2 regions of the Rothia mucilaginosa genome follow, and region 1 is predicted to be linked to the other one. Evidence: riboswitches for the same ligand, from Rfam matches in the RefSeq annotation. Region 1 holds a riboswitch; the other holds the start of a gene.
The links. Region 1 has a riboswitch for S-adenosylmethionine ahead of RM6536_RS03080 (LLM class flavin-dependent oxidoreductase). Riboswitches for the same ligand answer to the same signal wherever they lie in the genome.
Positions count from the first base shown of each region.

Region 2: another riboswitch for S-adenosylmethionine. It lies ahead of RM6536_RS02315 (hypothetical protein); the one in region 1 lies ahead of RM6536_RS03080 (LLM class flavin-dependent oxidoreductase).

Region 1 covers NZ_AP014938.1:805,042-812,095, reverse strand. Annotated here, with positions in the region: gene RM6536_RS03100 (AMP-binding protein) at 1-1,563, opposite strand, end outside; gene RM6536_RS03095 (ABC transporter permease) at 1,982-2,824, opposite strand; gene RM6536_RS03090 (aliphatic sulfonate ABC transporter substrate-binding protein) at 2,824-3,888, opposite strand; gene RM6536_RS03085 (ABC transporter ATP-binding protein) at 3,987-4,823, opposite strand; SAM riboswitch class I at 4,828-4,925, opposite strand; SAM riboswitch class IV at 5,101-5,209, shown strand; gene RM6536_RS03080 (LLM class flavin-dependent oxidoreductase) at 5,323-6,750, shown strand; gene RM6536_RS03075 (YchJ family protein) at 6,872-7,054, shown strand, end outside.
Region 2 covers NZ_AP014938.1:609,548-616,601, forward strand. Annotated here, with positions in the region: gene RM6536_RS02305 (DUF6350 family protein) at 1-1,059, opposite strand, end outside; gene RM6536_RS02310 (plasmid stabilization protein) at 1,189-1,623, opposite strand; gene RM6536_RS02315 (hypothetical protein) at 1,634-1,861, opposite strand; SAM riboswitch class IV at 1,897-2,031, opposite strand; gene RM6536_RS02320 (hypothetical protein) at 2,088-2,318, opposite strand; gene RM6536_RS02325 (DEAD/DEAH box helicase) at 2,298-6,470, shown strand; gene RM6536_RS02330 (aldo/keto reductase) at 6,666-7,054, shown strand, end outside.

The DNA.
Region 1 (7,054 bases):
CGGGCCAATCTTATCGACCACAATAAAGCCCTGCTTACCGGGTTCGACCGGGTCGCCGTGCTCATCCACCACGCGGGTGGACACGCCAGGAACGGCGCGGGTAGCGCAACCGGGCAGGGGAGTGCAGTGCGGGGTGCCCTCCGGGTAGGTGCCCTCGGGCGCGAACGCCGGGTCGTGCGGGCGCGGGGAGCACACGGTCGAACCGGTCTCCGACTGCCACCAGGTGTCGATGAACGCCGCGGTGCCGCCGCCCACGTGCTGACGCAGCCAACGCCACGCCTCCGGGTTAATGGATTCACCCACCGAACCGAGCAGACGCACGGTCGAGAAGTCGTACTTGCCGGGCTCCGGGCCGTTCGGGAACGCACCCATGAGGGAACGGATCAGGGTAGGCGCGGTGTAGTAGTTGGTCACGCCGTAGCGTTCGATGACCTCGAAGTGGCGGCCGTAGTGCGGGGTGTTCGGGGTGCCCTCGTAAATCACCTCGGAGACACCGTTAACCAGCGGACCGTAGATTTCGTAGGTGTGCGCGGTCACCCAGGCGAGGTCGGCGGTGCACCAGTGAACGGTGGACTCAACCTTCTGCGGGTCGTTGACCGCGGACAGCTCGTCGGGGCGCAGCACGCCGTTCTCGTCCACGTAATCCGGCAGCAGATCGTACAGCAGCGCGTGAGTGTACGCGGTCTGCACCAGGTAGCCGCCCATGGTGTGCACCAGGCCCTTGGGCTTACCGGTCGTGCCGGAGGTGTAAATAATGAACAGCGGATCCTCGGCGTCGTGCAGTTCGTAGGCGTGGGTGTCCGCCTGATCGTCGACCAGGTCGTGGTACCAGACGTCGCGGCCCTCAGTCCACGGCACAGCCGCGTGCGCAACCGGGTCGGAGGCGCTGGTGCGATCCACCACGATCACGTGCTCAATGTTGTTCTCACCGGAGCATGCCTCATCGGCGTTCACCTTCACGGGAACAACCTTGCCGCGGCGGTTCTGGCCGTCGGTGGTGATGAGAACCTTCGCGCCGGTGTCTTCCACACGGAACTTCAGCGCCTCGGCGGAGAAGCCACCGAAGACGAGGGAGTGAATCGCGCCAATACGCGCGCAGGCGAGGGTGAAAATAATGGTTTCGGGGATGACGGGCAGGTAGATGACCACGCGGTCACCCTTGCGCACGCCCAGGGACAGCAGACCGTTCGCTGCCTTCGCGATGCGGCGCTGTAGCTCGGCGTAGGTGATGGCTTCACGGTCGCCGGGTTCACCCTCAAAGTAGAGGGCGACCTTGTCGCCGCGGCCCGCCTCCACGTGGCGGTCTACGCAGTTGTAGGCGACGTTGAGCTTACCGCCCTCGAACCACTTAATTTCGGGGATGCTGAACTGTTCGATGCCGTCCTCGTCGAAGCCGAGGGACTTCGGCTTCTCGAAGCGGTGCGCGGTGTGCCAGGGCTCAGCCCAGGTGAGGCGCTGCGCCTGCTTCTCCCAGAACGCGATGCGTGCCTCGTCAGATTCGTGGGCGGGGTTCGGGGTGGGATTCAGCGGGTCGGTGAACGAGTAGGGGGTGGGCAGTCCCATTATTCTCCCATCGGTTGCTGGCATTAGCACCCTTGCTTGCCGTGCCGCTGTCTGTGTGACCGTGGGGTCTGTGTGTGCGTTGGCGAGGGGGTTGCTGCGACGTCGTTGAGCCAGGTCTCTCGGTCGCTCTGGATGGTTTGCCTTCTTAGTAAAGCGCGCTCGAGGGGGTGGACGCAAAGGGGACCGTCATATTCGGAATGGTGAGTACCAGTTCGTAATATAACGACATATTTAAAGATCCCGCCCCGCGCTCACTGCTGTGGGGCGCGGGGCGGGATTCATCATCATCATTCAGTAGGCGACAGGTTTCCCCGCCGACTTCTTTTTCCGGCGCGTAGCGATGATTGGCTCACCTTCGGGAGCAACCACGCGGCGGACATCTCTCCTAAAACTCAGCGTGAACGCCGAGCTTTCTCTATTAGTTGCTGGGGTACTTTGCCTTCACCCAGCGCTCGAATACGCCCACCAGCGCGTCGGTAATCTTACCGAGCACCGCCAGCGCCACGATGGCGAGTAGCAGGCGGTCGGTGCGGCCGTTGTTCTGCGAGTCGGTCAGCAGGTAACCCAGACCCATGGATGCACCCAGCAGCTCAGCGGCGACCAGGAACAGCCACGCCTGAGCCAGCGCCAGACGCAGACCCGAAACCACCGAGGGCAGAACCGCGGGAAGCTGAACCGTGGTGAACAGGCGCAGACCCTTCAGACCGAAGGCGCGTGCCGCCTCCACAAGCTTCGGGTCAACGTGTGCCAGAGCCGCAGAAACCGTGGTGTACACGGGGAAGAACGCACCAATAGCAACTAGGGTCACCTTAGAATTCTCGCCGATACCAATCCACAGCAGAAGCAGCGGAACCCATGCCAGGGACGGTACGGCACGCAACGCACCAATGGTCGGCGCGGCAATCAGACGCACCGGCGCAGACAAGCCAATCAGCGCACCCAGCACCAGGCCGAGCACGGCACCAATACCGAAACCAATCAGCACACGCTGAGTAGAAATCGCCACGTGGCGGCCCAACTCGCCGCGCTGCGCCAGCTCAATACCGGCATTGACCACACGGTCGGGGGAGGGCAACTGAACCTGGGTGAACACGCCGTTCGTGCTCAGGATGTACCAGAGGGCAATCAACGCCAGGGGAAGAATCAGACCCAGGTACTGCTTACCGGCGAACGGGTTCGACGGCAGCTTCACGGAAGAGACACGCTTCTCAGAACGCTCAGCGCGAGTGCTGGAGGCGGCGGTAATCGTTGCGGCGGTCATTACTTCTCAACCACCTTCGCGATCTTCTCGACGGCTGCGCTGTCAGCCTTCTTTGCGAACTGGTCGTCCACGATGCTGTTCAGTGCCTTGTCCACGTCGGACTGGGAGGGAACGTCGCCGGACTCGACCAGAATCGGACCGACACCCTTCAGAACCTCAACCTGCTTAGCGCCCGGAACCGGGTCAATATCCAGGTGGGTGCGCTCCATGACGACCTGGGCGGTCTCATGCTTAATGCCGGACTCCTCCTCGACAATCTTCACTGCCTCTTCGGGGTTCTTCTTAGCCCAGGTGCGAGCATACTCGTACACGTCCACGATGGTCTGTGCGGCGGTCGGGTTGGACTGAATGAACTTCTCGGTTGCGTTCAGGAAGCCATAGGTATTGAAGTTCAGGTTGCGGTAGAAGAGCACGTCGCCGCTTTCCACCTCGGCGGCAGCCATGATCGGGTCCAAGCCGCTCCACGCGTTGACCTGACCGTTATCCAGGGCGGTGCGACCGTCGGCGTGCTGCAGGTTCTGAATGGTCAGATCCGAAGCAGAAATACCCTCCTGCTTGAGTGCCTGCAGCAGCAGGAAGTAGGGGTCGGTACCCTTGGTCACGGCAACGGTCTTACCCTTCAGGTCCGCGACCTTGGTGATACCCGAATCCTTGCGAGTCACCAGAGCCGACCACTCCGGCTGAGAGTACAGGCTAATGACCTTGATGGGGGAGCCATTAGCGCGTGCCAGCAGCGCCGCCGAACCGGCGGTCGAACCGACATCAATATTGCCGCTACGCAGCGCCTCATTCGCCTTGTTCGAACCGGCAGACTTCACCCACTCAACCTTCTTGCCCTCGGCGGACAGGGCGGTCTCAAGCCAACCCTTCTTGCGGATAATCAGGGACAGCGGGTTATAGGTCGCGTAGTCAATGGTCACGGTGTTCTGGTCGCCACCACCGGCAGCACCGGAGGCGTTAGCGGAACCGGAACCTTCACCGGCGCAGGCGCTAAGCAGAGTAGCAAAAGCGGCGGCTGCGGCAAGGGACTTGAGGGCGGTACGGCGAGACGGGGAGTAAGTCATGATGAAATCTTTTCGCTTCTGAAGATGATGATGTGTGTTGATGAGATGAAATGCGGCAGCACTAGCCTTGTTTGTGACTTTGGACTTATCAGCGGCTTTTAGGCGTTATCTTCCACGCCGAGCTCAGCCAACAGTTCGCTACGCAGCGCCGTGATCTCTGCATCGGCGCGGTCACGCGGGTGAGAGCGGTCAACAGTCACAATGCGCTGGATGGTGGCGGGCGCCTCCGGGGTGTCCTTACCGAGGACAATAACCCGGTCAGAGAGGTACAGCGCCTCTTCCACATCGTGGGTAACCAGCAGAATCGTGGTCGGGTCTTGACGGTGCACATCCAACAGCAAATCCTGCATGTTGATGCGGGTCAGCGCGTCCAGAGCACCGAAGGGCTCGTCGAGCAGCAGCACGCCGGGGTTGCGTGCGAGTGCTCGCGCCAGGGACACGCGCTGAGCCATACCGCCTGAAATTTCCTTGGGACGGTGGGTTGCGTATTCGCCCAGGCCGACCAGGTCGAGCAGGCGCGCTACGGATGCCGCGCCTTCAGATTTTTTGGTGCCCTGCGGCAGTCCGAGCGCCACGTTGTCGGCGACGGTGCGCCAGGGGAGCAGGCGCGGTTCCTGAAAGCCGATAGCGACGCGGGGGTCGAGGCCGGTCACTGCCTTCTCGCCGATACGCACGGTACCTGCGGTGATGCGGTTCAGGCCTGCTGCTGCACGCAGGAGGGTGGATTTGCCGCATCCGGAGGAGCCGATGACGGAGATAATCTCGCCGGGGGCTGCGGTGAAGGAGACTCCGCGAAGAACTTCGTGGGTTCCGCCGGGCACGGGGAAAGATTGTCCGACGTCTTCGAAGCTGAGGGGGACTGCGGCGGTGGATACGGCGTGTCGGCCGGTGTTTTCACTGGTGGGTACGTCAGTTACTGCACTGTTGAGTGTCATGTCACTTCCATCGTTCCTGGCGTTAGCACCGGGAGGCGGAAGAATCCGCGCCGGTTGCTGCGACGTCGTGGAGCCAGGTCTCTCAGTCGCTCTGGATGGTTTGCTCCTTCAACCCTATGGGCTGTGCCACGCCTCAATCAACCCAGCGGGCGCGTGTGAATTTCTATGACTCTTTATTTCGCATTTGTCACGAAATATTTCGGGTCCACGTCACAAAAAGATTTTTTCGTCACAAAGGTGACCTCCCTCCCGCGCGCCCCGTACACTCAAACAACGAGATCATGAGTCCCGGCGCTAAGCTCTGGCTAGCCGGGCGGCAACCCTCTCCCGTAGCGGGGTGCCCCAGATGATGATCTGGCCTCAATGGAATGAGGCAAGTACGGCGCGAACGCGCCACCTGCACGAAGGCCACCACCGAACGCAGAAGGCATCAGGAGGCGGCGCGCGGGGTGCAGGGTACAAACCCGATCGTCCCCGATCATTCGCGAAAGGAAAATCGATGGCTGAGCAGAAGAAGCGCATCGTAGTTAACGCATTCGAGATGACCTGCATCGGTCACCAGAGCTTCGACCTCTGGCGTCACCCGCGCTCCCGCGCAACCGAGTACAACACCATCAAGTACTGGACTGACCTGGCTAAGACCCTTGAGCGCGGCCTGTTTGACGCCGTGTTCATCGCTGACGTGGTCGGCATCTACGACGTGTACAAGAACTCTGCCGCTCCCGCTATCGAGGGTGCCGCTCAGGTTCCCGTGAACGACCCCGCAACCCAGATTTCTGCAATGGCTGCAGTGACCGAGCACCTCGGCTTCGGCGTGACTGCTGCCGCTACTTTCGAGCAGCCCTACACCCTGGCTCGCCGCTACGCCTCCCTCGACCACCTGACCGAGGGCCGCGTCGGCTTCAACGTTGTGACTTCTTACCTGCCTTCGGCTGCTGAGAACCAGGGCCTGCCCACCCAGATTCCGCACGACGAGCGCTACGACATTGCTGACGAGTTCCTGGACGTCTGCTACAAGCTGTGGGAAGGCTCCTGGGAAGACGGTGCAGTCATCAAGGACCGCGAACGCGGCATCTACGCTGACCCCTCCAAGGTCCACCCGATTGGCCACAAGGGCAAGTACTTCTCCGTGCCCGGCATCTCCCTGACCGAGCCGAGCCCGCAGCGCACCCCCGTGATTTTCCAGGCTGGCGCATCCAGCCGCGGCCAGAAGTTCTCCGGCAAGCACGCTGAGGCTGTGTTCATCAGCGCCCTGCGCCCCGACCTGACCCGCGTCGTGACCGACCGTATTCGTGCCGCTGCTGAGGAGCAGGGCCGTAGCCGCGACGACGTGAAGATCCTCGCGATGCTCTCGGTCATCGTGGATGAGACCGAAGAGAAGGCAAAGGCAAAGTACGAGGAGTACAAGAAGTACATCAACCTCGAATCTGCACAGGCTATTATCGGCGGCTGGTCCGGCGTTGACCTGTCCCAGTTCGACGAGGACGAGATCCTGAACTACGTGCAGACCGAGTCGATTCAGTCCTTCCTGACCCCCTTCACCCTGCAGGCGAAGGACAAGAAGTGGACCCGCAAGGCTATCGCCGAGCACACCACCATTGGTGGCATGGGCGAGGTCATTGTTGGTGACCCGATTCAGGTTGCTGACGAGCTGGAGCGCTGGATCGACGAGGGCGGCCTGGACGGCATCAACCTGGCGTACCACGTCTCCCCGGGTTCCTTCGAGGACTTCATCGAGTACGTTGTTCCCGAGCTGCAGAAGCGCGGCCGCTACCGCACCGAGTACGAGGGCAACACCCTGCGTGAGAACATCTTCGGTAAGGGCCACACCAAGGTCGCTGACTCCCACCCGGCTGCTAAGTACCGCGGCGCATACGTGGGCAAGCCTTCGGCTGCTGACACCCCGGCTCGCGCAATCGCTGAATAAGCGTTGCCGCTGATGCGTGCCGTGTAGGTTCGCTCAAACTTAACGATTGAAAACAAGAACGCCCGTTCTGCTGGAGGATTTGTATCCCCGGCGGAGCGGGCGTTTCTTTATACTGGGTGGCATGACTGAACTGAACCAGGTTGAACTGAACCATGATGACCGCTGCCCCTGCTCGAGCGGCGAGGTGTACGGCGCCTGCTGCGGCAGGTTCCTGGGCGAGTTTGCCGCCTCCGGCACACTGACTGCTCCCGCACCGGAGCAGCTGATGCGCTCGCGTTTTACCGCGTTTGCGACCGGGGATGCG
Region 2 (7,054 bases), 200 kb from region 1:
GGCAGAAATCAACGCAGACAGCGGGCGGAACGGAACCTTCAGAGCAACCCACTCATCCAGGTGGTCCTCGCCCTCACGCAAGAACCACCAGCCAGCAATCGCCCCGGCAGTCAGCGGCACCAGCAGACCCACCAGACCGAACGTGCCCATCGACTCGGGCACAGCACCCAGAATCGGAAGCATCGGCAAAGTACCAACATCGCTACTGGTCAAACCAACCGAGGTACCCGCACCAAAGGAGAAACCGGCACCGGTCGACCACGCAATCGCATAAATCACCAGGTTCGGCAAGAAACCCAGCTGCAACAGAGTCACCGCAGTATCACCCACAGCGCCCGCATGCAGCTCCTGGTAGGTGGCAACAATCTGCGACCAGCCCGCCAAAATACCGATACCCAAAAGCACCGCACCCAGACCAATCAGCGCCACAAAAGCAACCACCGCAGCACGCACCACAGCCCAGGCATACGAACCCGCCCAACGCGAATACTGACTCATCTGCGAAATCTGCTCCGCAGTATCAACACCCACCATGCGCGAGAGCGAACGCGCCTCACGGTAGCCGCCCCACATCAGACCAGCCACCACAATACCCAAAGGCACCAGGGCAGCATTCAACGCCTGAAGAGGCTGCGGATGCGGGCTCGCCCAACCGTACATCGCCGAACTAATCAGCGCATAGGTCACCGAACCGGACAGCACCGGAATCAAAAACTCACCCTCATACGAGGCGCGCGCCAAGCGACGACCCGAACGATAACAGAGCAGCAGAGGCAGAATACTCAAACCCAGCGGCACCAGCGTCATCGTGCCGGCAGAAGCACCAAAAGCAGCCGCAAGATCCAGGGGAACACCGTGAATCAGAAGCCACAGGTGCGCCGACATGGCGGCCACGGAGGAGAACTCCATGTCGCCAAAACCCTTGGTCGCCCACACGGCAGACATCGCCGCAAACACTGCAACAGCAGAGAACAGGGCAGTAACAATTAGCTCAACAACACCCTGAAGCCACAGAGGCATGGGCATGGAATAACGAGAGATAGGTGAGGTGCTTTTCATCGTCCTTCAATCATGCCACGAATTAACGGCGAAACCCGCCTCCGATTAACACTCGAAAGCGGGTTCTCACAACTATTCACACAGGGATGCACACAGACGCGCACGCGTGGAGGCGCATCCGGCAAAGTTTTAATCCTCAGTCCACGGGTTGGAAGCCTGAACACCCCAGGCGCGGTACACCTGCGCCTTAGAAGAAATCAGCTCCAAATCATAGGCACTCGCGCTCGCCGCCATCAGACCCTCCAGGGCGGCGGTAGGCAGCGGACCGGCATCATCACGACCCACAGCATGCACGCCGCGCGGCGCCTGACGGCCAGCCCACTCGAGGCTCACGCGCGCATCCACATTAATAACGTGGTCGCCAAAGCGCTCAAGAAGTTCGGTAATCCAGCGATCGGTTTCCGGGTAGGGGTACAGGCCCTTCAGCTCACCAATACTCAGCACAGAAATGTACATGTGTCGGAACGAGCGGCGGCGCAGAAAAGCGACCACGGCGGGGTCAGGATCCGCCTTACGGATCTCCGCAAGAACGTCGGAGTCCAGGAGCATACCGGAGAAATTCATACCCCTAATGCTACGCTACGCGCAGACCGGCGTACTCAATAGCGGGGATGCCCTCGGGGTTGGGCAGAAGAAGGAAGTTCAGGAACTCGTCGCGCTTAGAAGAAATGCGGGAGTAATCGTCAATGCTGACTGCGGTGTATCCGCCTCGCGCGGGGACAGCTGCGGCACGCAGGCTTTCCTGGTAGGAGCGGGAGGGGTTCAGAGAGATTGCTGCTTCGGTTGCAGAGCCGTTGTACATGTGACAACCTGCGCCGTGAGTGGCGCGATCCTTTCGCGTTGCTCTTGTCTGTACCAATTACCACCGGTTATTCCGGTGGTGAATACAAACCGCTTCGTCATCCGAGCCACCCGTGAACATGGGGTTGGCGTTCGACCATAGTCGGAGCTTATCAGTCGAAACTCTTGAAGCTGGGTTTAGCTTACAGCATTTTCTCAAGTTAAGTAAAGCGTTTTGTGAAAGAGATTTAGATTATTAGCATTTTGGCTTGTGGAAACGTTTTAAATGGCGTGAATTTTTGATACTGCGCGGAATATCTTATGTGAATACCGGTGTTTTTATGCGTTAAAAACTCCCCCACCACAAATACGAAATACACCCCAAACCACCGCTCAATAGTCGCCTCGGAAGCCTGCTCTGCAACCAGCTCGGCATCCAGTTCGGCAGCCGCCAGCACATGACCGGCGACAAGGCGCAAACCCGCACGATACGCGATAATGAGCTGGTGAGCGCCAACAACCCCTTCCCCGAAATTCCCGTCACCGTACCGCAGATTATTCGCCAGGCCGGGCACCGCACCTACCAGCGCGGTGTCGCCTACCAGCGCAACCGCGAAGTCATCCGCTACAGCTACGACGAAGACAACAGCACCCTCACCGGGCTCGTCAACGGAAGCACCATCATCCCCTACGAAGTGACCATTCGCTTCTTCCCCGCCGTCAGCGGCTCCGCAACCTTCACCGCCCGCTGCACCTGCCCCGTGCTCACCGATTGCAAGCACGCCGTAGCGCTCATGCTCACCGCGCTCGACCGCGCCTCCGTAGCGAAAAAGGCACTCAGCGAACACCCCGGACCGGTCGGCTTACCCTCTGCTGTGGCGAGGGGCGCAGCTGAGGCAAAGGGATCCGCGGGTTCAAAGAGCGAGGATCTTGCGGAGGCGAAGAAGGCCGCCGACCCGCTCGCGGCACTGCGCGCCTCCGGTGCGCTCACCACCGCGGCGAACCTGCCCGCACCCGATGCGGAGACTGCCGAGCCCAAAAACCCGCAGGGAAGCTTTGCGCTCAACGAGCTAGGCTCCTCCCCCACGGTGCTCGACCCCACAGCGCTCGATGGCGCCACCTCTAAAATTTCTGCCTGGCGGCGCGACCTCTCCTCCGTTCTTTCCGCACGTCAAGACCTTGCGGGCATTGATTCGATGCGTGTGAGCGGTGCCCTGGATTTCTCGCTGAGCGTCTCCGGTTCCTACGCGCGCGGCCGCAATATGCCCGGCGCAACCCCCAGCATTAACCTGCTTGCCCGCCCGCTCATGGCGTCCAAAACCGGGCGCTGGGTCAAGGGCGGACTCAGCTGGGAAACCTTCGCCTCCAGCGTGGGCGGACCTGTCGGGCGGCACGAAATCTACCCCGAACACGAACGATTCTTCGCCGAACTCTACTCGATTGCCCGCCCCTGGCAGAACATGTATTCCTCGCACCGCGACTGGATTTCGATCAGCGCATCTGCCTCCACTCTGCTCTGGGACGTGCTCGCCCGCGCGGAGGATATTGGCCTGCCCCTGCTCGTCAACGGTCGCGAGGTGAACTACGCCGTGCTGAGCCCCGCACAGGTGCGCCTGCACGCCGCCGCCGCAGAAGATACACCCGGAGAAAGCACCGGCCTGCAGCTTCAAGCCGCGCTCAGCTGGGAAGGACACGAAGGTGAACTATTGCGTCAGCTCTGGCTGCCCGCCGCGCACTGCCACCCCATCGGCACCCCGCGCACCGGATTCTTCGCCCTGGGCGGGCTGGTGCAGCAGGAGTACGAGCAGGCGGCAAAGGCGGTGCACTGGAAGACCGCGCGCCCCGGCGCACTGGATGAAGTGGGGCGCGAGTCCTTCGTGCACAAGGCCGCGCGGGAAGCGTCTGCTGAGCCCCCTGCCCCGACCATCAACCCGGCACAGGGTGAACGGGTGCGCTACTCCCCCGCCGTGCCCGAACTGCCCGAGGGCGTGGAGCTGGCGCTCATCCCCCTGGTCGAGCCGCTCGATGCCGCCTCCGAATCGCTCATTAGCGCAGGAACCGTGCACATTCCCGCCGCCGAACGCGCCACATTCCAGAAGGAATACCTGCCCGCGCTCAGCCGCTCCATTCCCTCGCTGACCCCCGATCCGGCGCTGGCGCTGCCGCGCGTGAAGCCGCCGCACCTGGTGCTTGAAATCAGCTTTGACGAGCAGGTACGCCACGACGCGCAGCTGAGCTGGCATTGGGAGTACCCGCTGAACCCCTTCGCGGAGGACGGCACCGACGAGGCGAGCGCAGAGGAGGCAAACGCACAGAATCCTACGACCGGCTCCGATGTGTACTCCCTGCCCGTTTTCGGCTACCCCGGTGAAGAGGGCGGTGAGGTTCGCGATGAGCGTTTTGAGGCGCGCGTACTGCGTTCGGTGCGCGCTATTCTTGCCGCTCACCCGGCGCTTTCCGGGCTGGAGGAGCGCCGCATCGAAGGCTGGGAGACCCGCGAGTTGCTCAGCGCGATTCTGCCGAAGCTTCGCCGTGTTTCCGCTGTTCAGGTGCGTTTTAACGGCACTCCGCCGCAGTTCGTGGAGGCAACCGACGCGCTCATTGAAATCACCGTGAGCGAGGGCAATTCTCGCGACTGGTTCGGCCTGGGCATTGCTGTGAAGGTCAACAACTGGACCGTGCCATTCGCCCAAATTTTTGAGGCGCTAGATCGCGGGGCGGACCGTATTCTGCTCGGTAACGGCACCTACTTCTCACTGCGTCGTCCCGAGTTTAAGACCCTGCGCACCCTCATCGCGGAGGCTCGCGAACTCGACGATGCGGGCGGCGAGCTACGCATTAACCGTCACCAGGCGGGGCTGTTCTCTGAGCTGGAGTCGCTGGCGGCGAGTGTGCATACGACCGCGCGGTGGGACGCTCAGGTACGTTCGCTGCTGGAGCTGGTCGAGGGCCTGGAGGATGCCGAAGAGAGCGCCGAAAAGGGCTCTGAAAAGGCTTCTGACAAGGGTGCTCAGGGCTCCCCCGCACCCCAGAAGGCTTCCCGTCGGGTGATCACTCAGCGCCCGGTACCCGCCGGCCTGCAGGCGACCCTGCGCCCCTACCAGGTGGAGGGTTTCCAGTGGCTGTCGTTCCTGTACGAGCAGCGTCTGGGCGGTATTCTCGCCGACGATATGGGTCTGGGTAAGACCGTGCAGGCTCTCGCCCTGCTCGCCCACGCGATCGAGGAGCATCGTGCCGCCTCCGAGCGTGCTGCCTCCGAGCGTGCCGCATCCGAACATGCTGCCGAGTGCGGTGAGAGCGTCGAGCCGTTCGCGCCCTTCCTCGTGGTTGCGCCGACCTCCGTCATCGCCAACTGGACGGCGGAGGCGGCACGTTTCCTGCCCGAGGCAAAGGTCGTGACCATTACCGAAACCACCGCCGGTAAGACCCCGCTGGCTGAGCGCATCGCAGGGGCGCACCTGGTGCTGACCAGCTACACGCTGCTGCGCATGGACGAGGACGCGTACACCGGCTACGCCCGCACGCTGGGCCGCACCGTTGACGAATCCACGGGTGAACTCTCCGCCCCCGAAGGCTGGGGTGCGCTCCTGCTGGATGAGGCACAATTCGTCAAAAACACCGGCACCCGCGCCTGGTCCATTGCCCGCGCGATGCCCGCCCGCACCAAGATCGCGATGACCGGCACGCCCATTGAGAACAACCTCATGGAGCTGTGGGCGTTGCTGGCGATTGTGGCGGACGGCCTGTTCCCCTCCGCCCGTGCGTTCCGTGACCTGTACGCTCGCCCGGCGGAGTCCGGTGAGGACCCTGCGCACGCCGCGGCGACGGCTGCTCGTCTGCGCCGGCGCATCCGCCCGCTCATGTTGCGCCGCACCAAGGAGCTGGTGGCGGCGGAGCTTCCGGCGAAGAACGATACGCGCGTGAACCTGCCGCTGGCTCCCGGTCACCGGCGCATCTATGACACGCATCTGCAGCGTGAACGTCAGAAGGTGCTGGGTCTACTGGAGGATATGGACAAGAACAGGTTCACGATCTTCCAGTCGCTGACCCTGCTGCGCCGTCTGGCGCTTGATGCCGCGCTGATTGACCCGGAGGCCTACGCCGGGGTGTCGTCGGTCAAGCGCGACTACCTGGTTCAGCAGCTACCCGACCTGCTCGAAAAGGGCCACCGCGTGCTGGTGTTCAGCCAGTTCACCGGCTACCTCAAGAGCATTTCGGCGCGCCTGGCGGAGGAGGGCATCGGCCACCTGTACCTGGACGGTTCGACCCGCAACCGCGCCGAGGTCATCGAGGCGTTCACGAGCGGTCAGGAGCCGGTGTTCCTCATTTCGCTCAAGGCTGGCGGTTTCGGTCTGAACCTGACCGAGGCGGACCACGTGTTCATCATGGATCCGTGGTGGAACCCCGCCGCCGAGCAGCAGGCGGTGGACCGTATTCACCGCATCGGCCAGGACAAGGAGGTGCACGTCTACCGTCTGGTCGCTGAGGGCACGATTGAGGAGAAGGTCATGCAGCTCAAGGAGTCGAAGGCCGCGCTCTTCGATGCGGTGGTCGGTGAGGGCGAGTTCGCCTCCGCGGCGGTGACGGCTGAGGATGTGCGTGAGCTCTTCGCGCCGGCTGTCGAGCGGTAGCCGCCTTCCAGCCTGAGCGGTAGCCTTCGAGTCTGCTGATATGTCTGGCACCCGTCATCTTTCGTCACGTGGTTACGCCTCGGGCTAGATTCACACCCGATTCCGCTGCGGCTCTTCTCAGCGGGGGCTCTGAGGCGTAGCCTTGAAGGACTACTTACGGAGGCGCCGCCTCCCCATAGATTCCAAAGGAGCATCATGAGCTACAACGTACCTAACGTAAAGTTCCACGACGGCCGAACCATTCCGCAGCTGGGCTACGGCGTATGGCAGATTGAGGACGAGGTCGCCGAGAAGATTGTGAGCACCGCCCTGGAGATCGGCTACCGCCACATCGACACCGCCGCTAGCTACGGCAACGAGGCGGGCGTGGGCCGCGCTATCGCTAACTCTGACGTGCCTCGCGAAGACATCTTCCTCACCACCAAGCTGTGGAACTCTGACCAGGGTTACGAGAGCGCTTTCGAGGCATTCGAGGCTTCCCTGGAGAAGCTGGGTACCGACTACGTTGACCTGTACCTGATTCACTGGGCTAAGCCGCAGCAGGGCCTGTACCTGGATTCTTGGCGTGCGCTGATTGAGCTGCA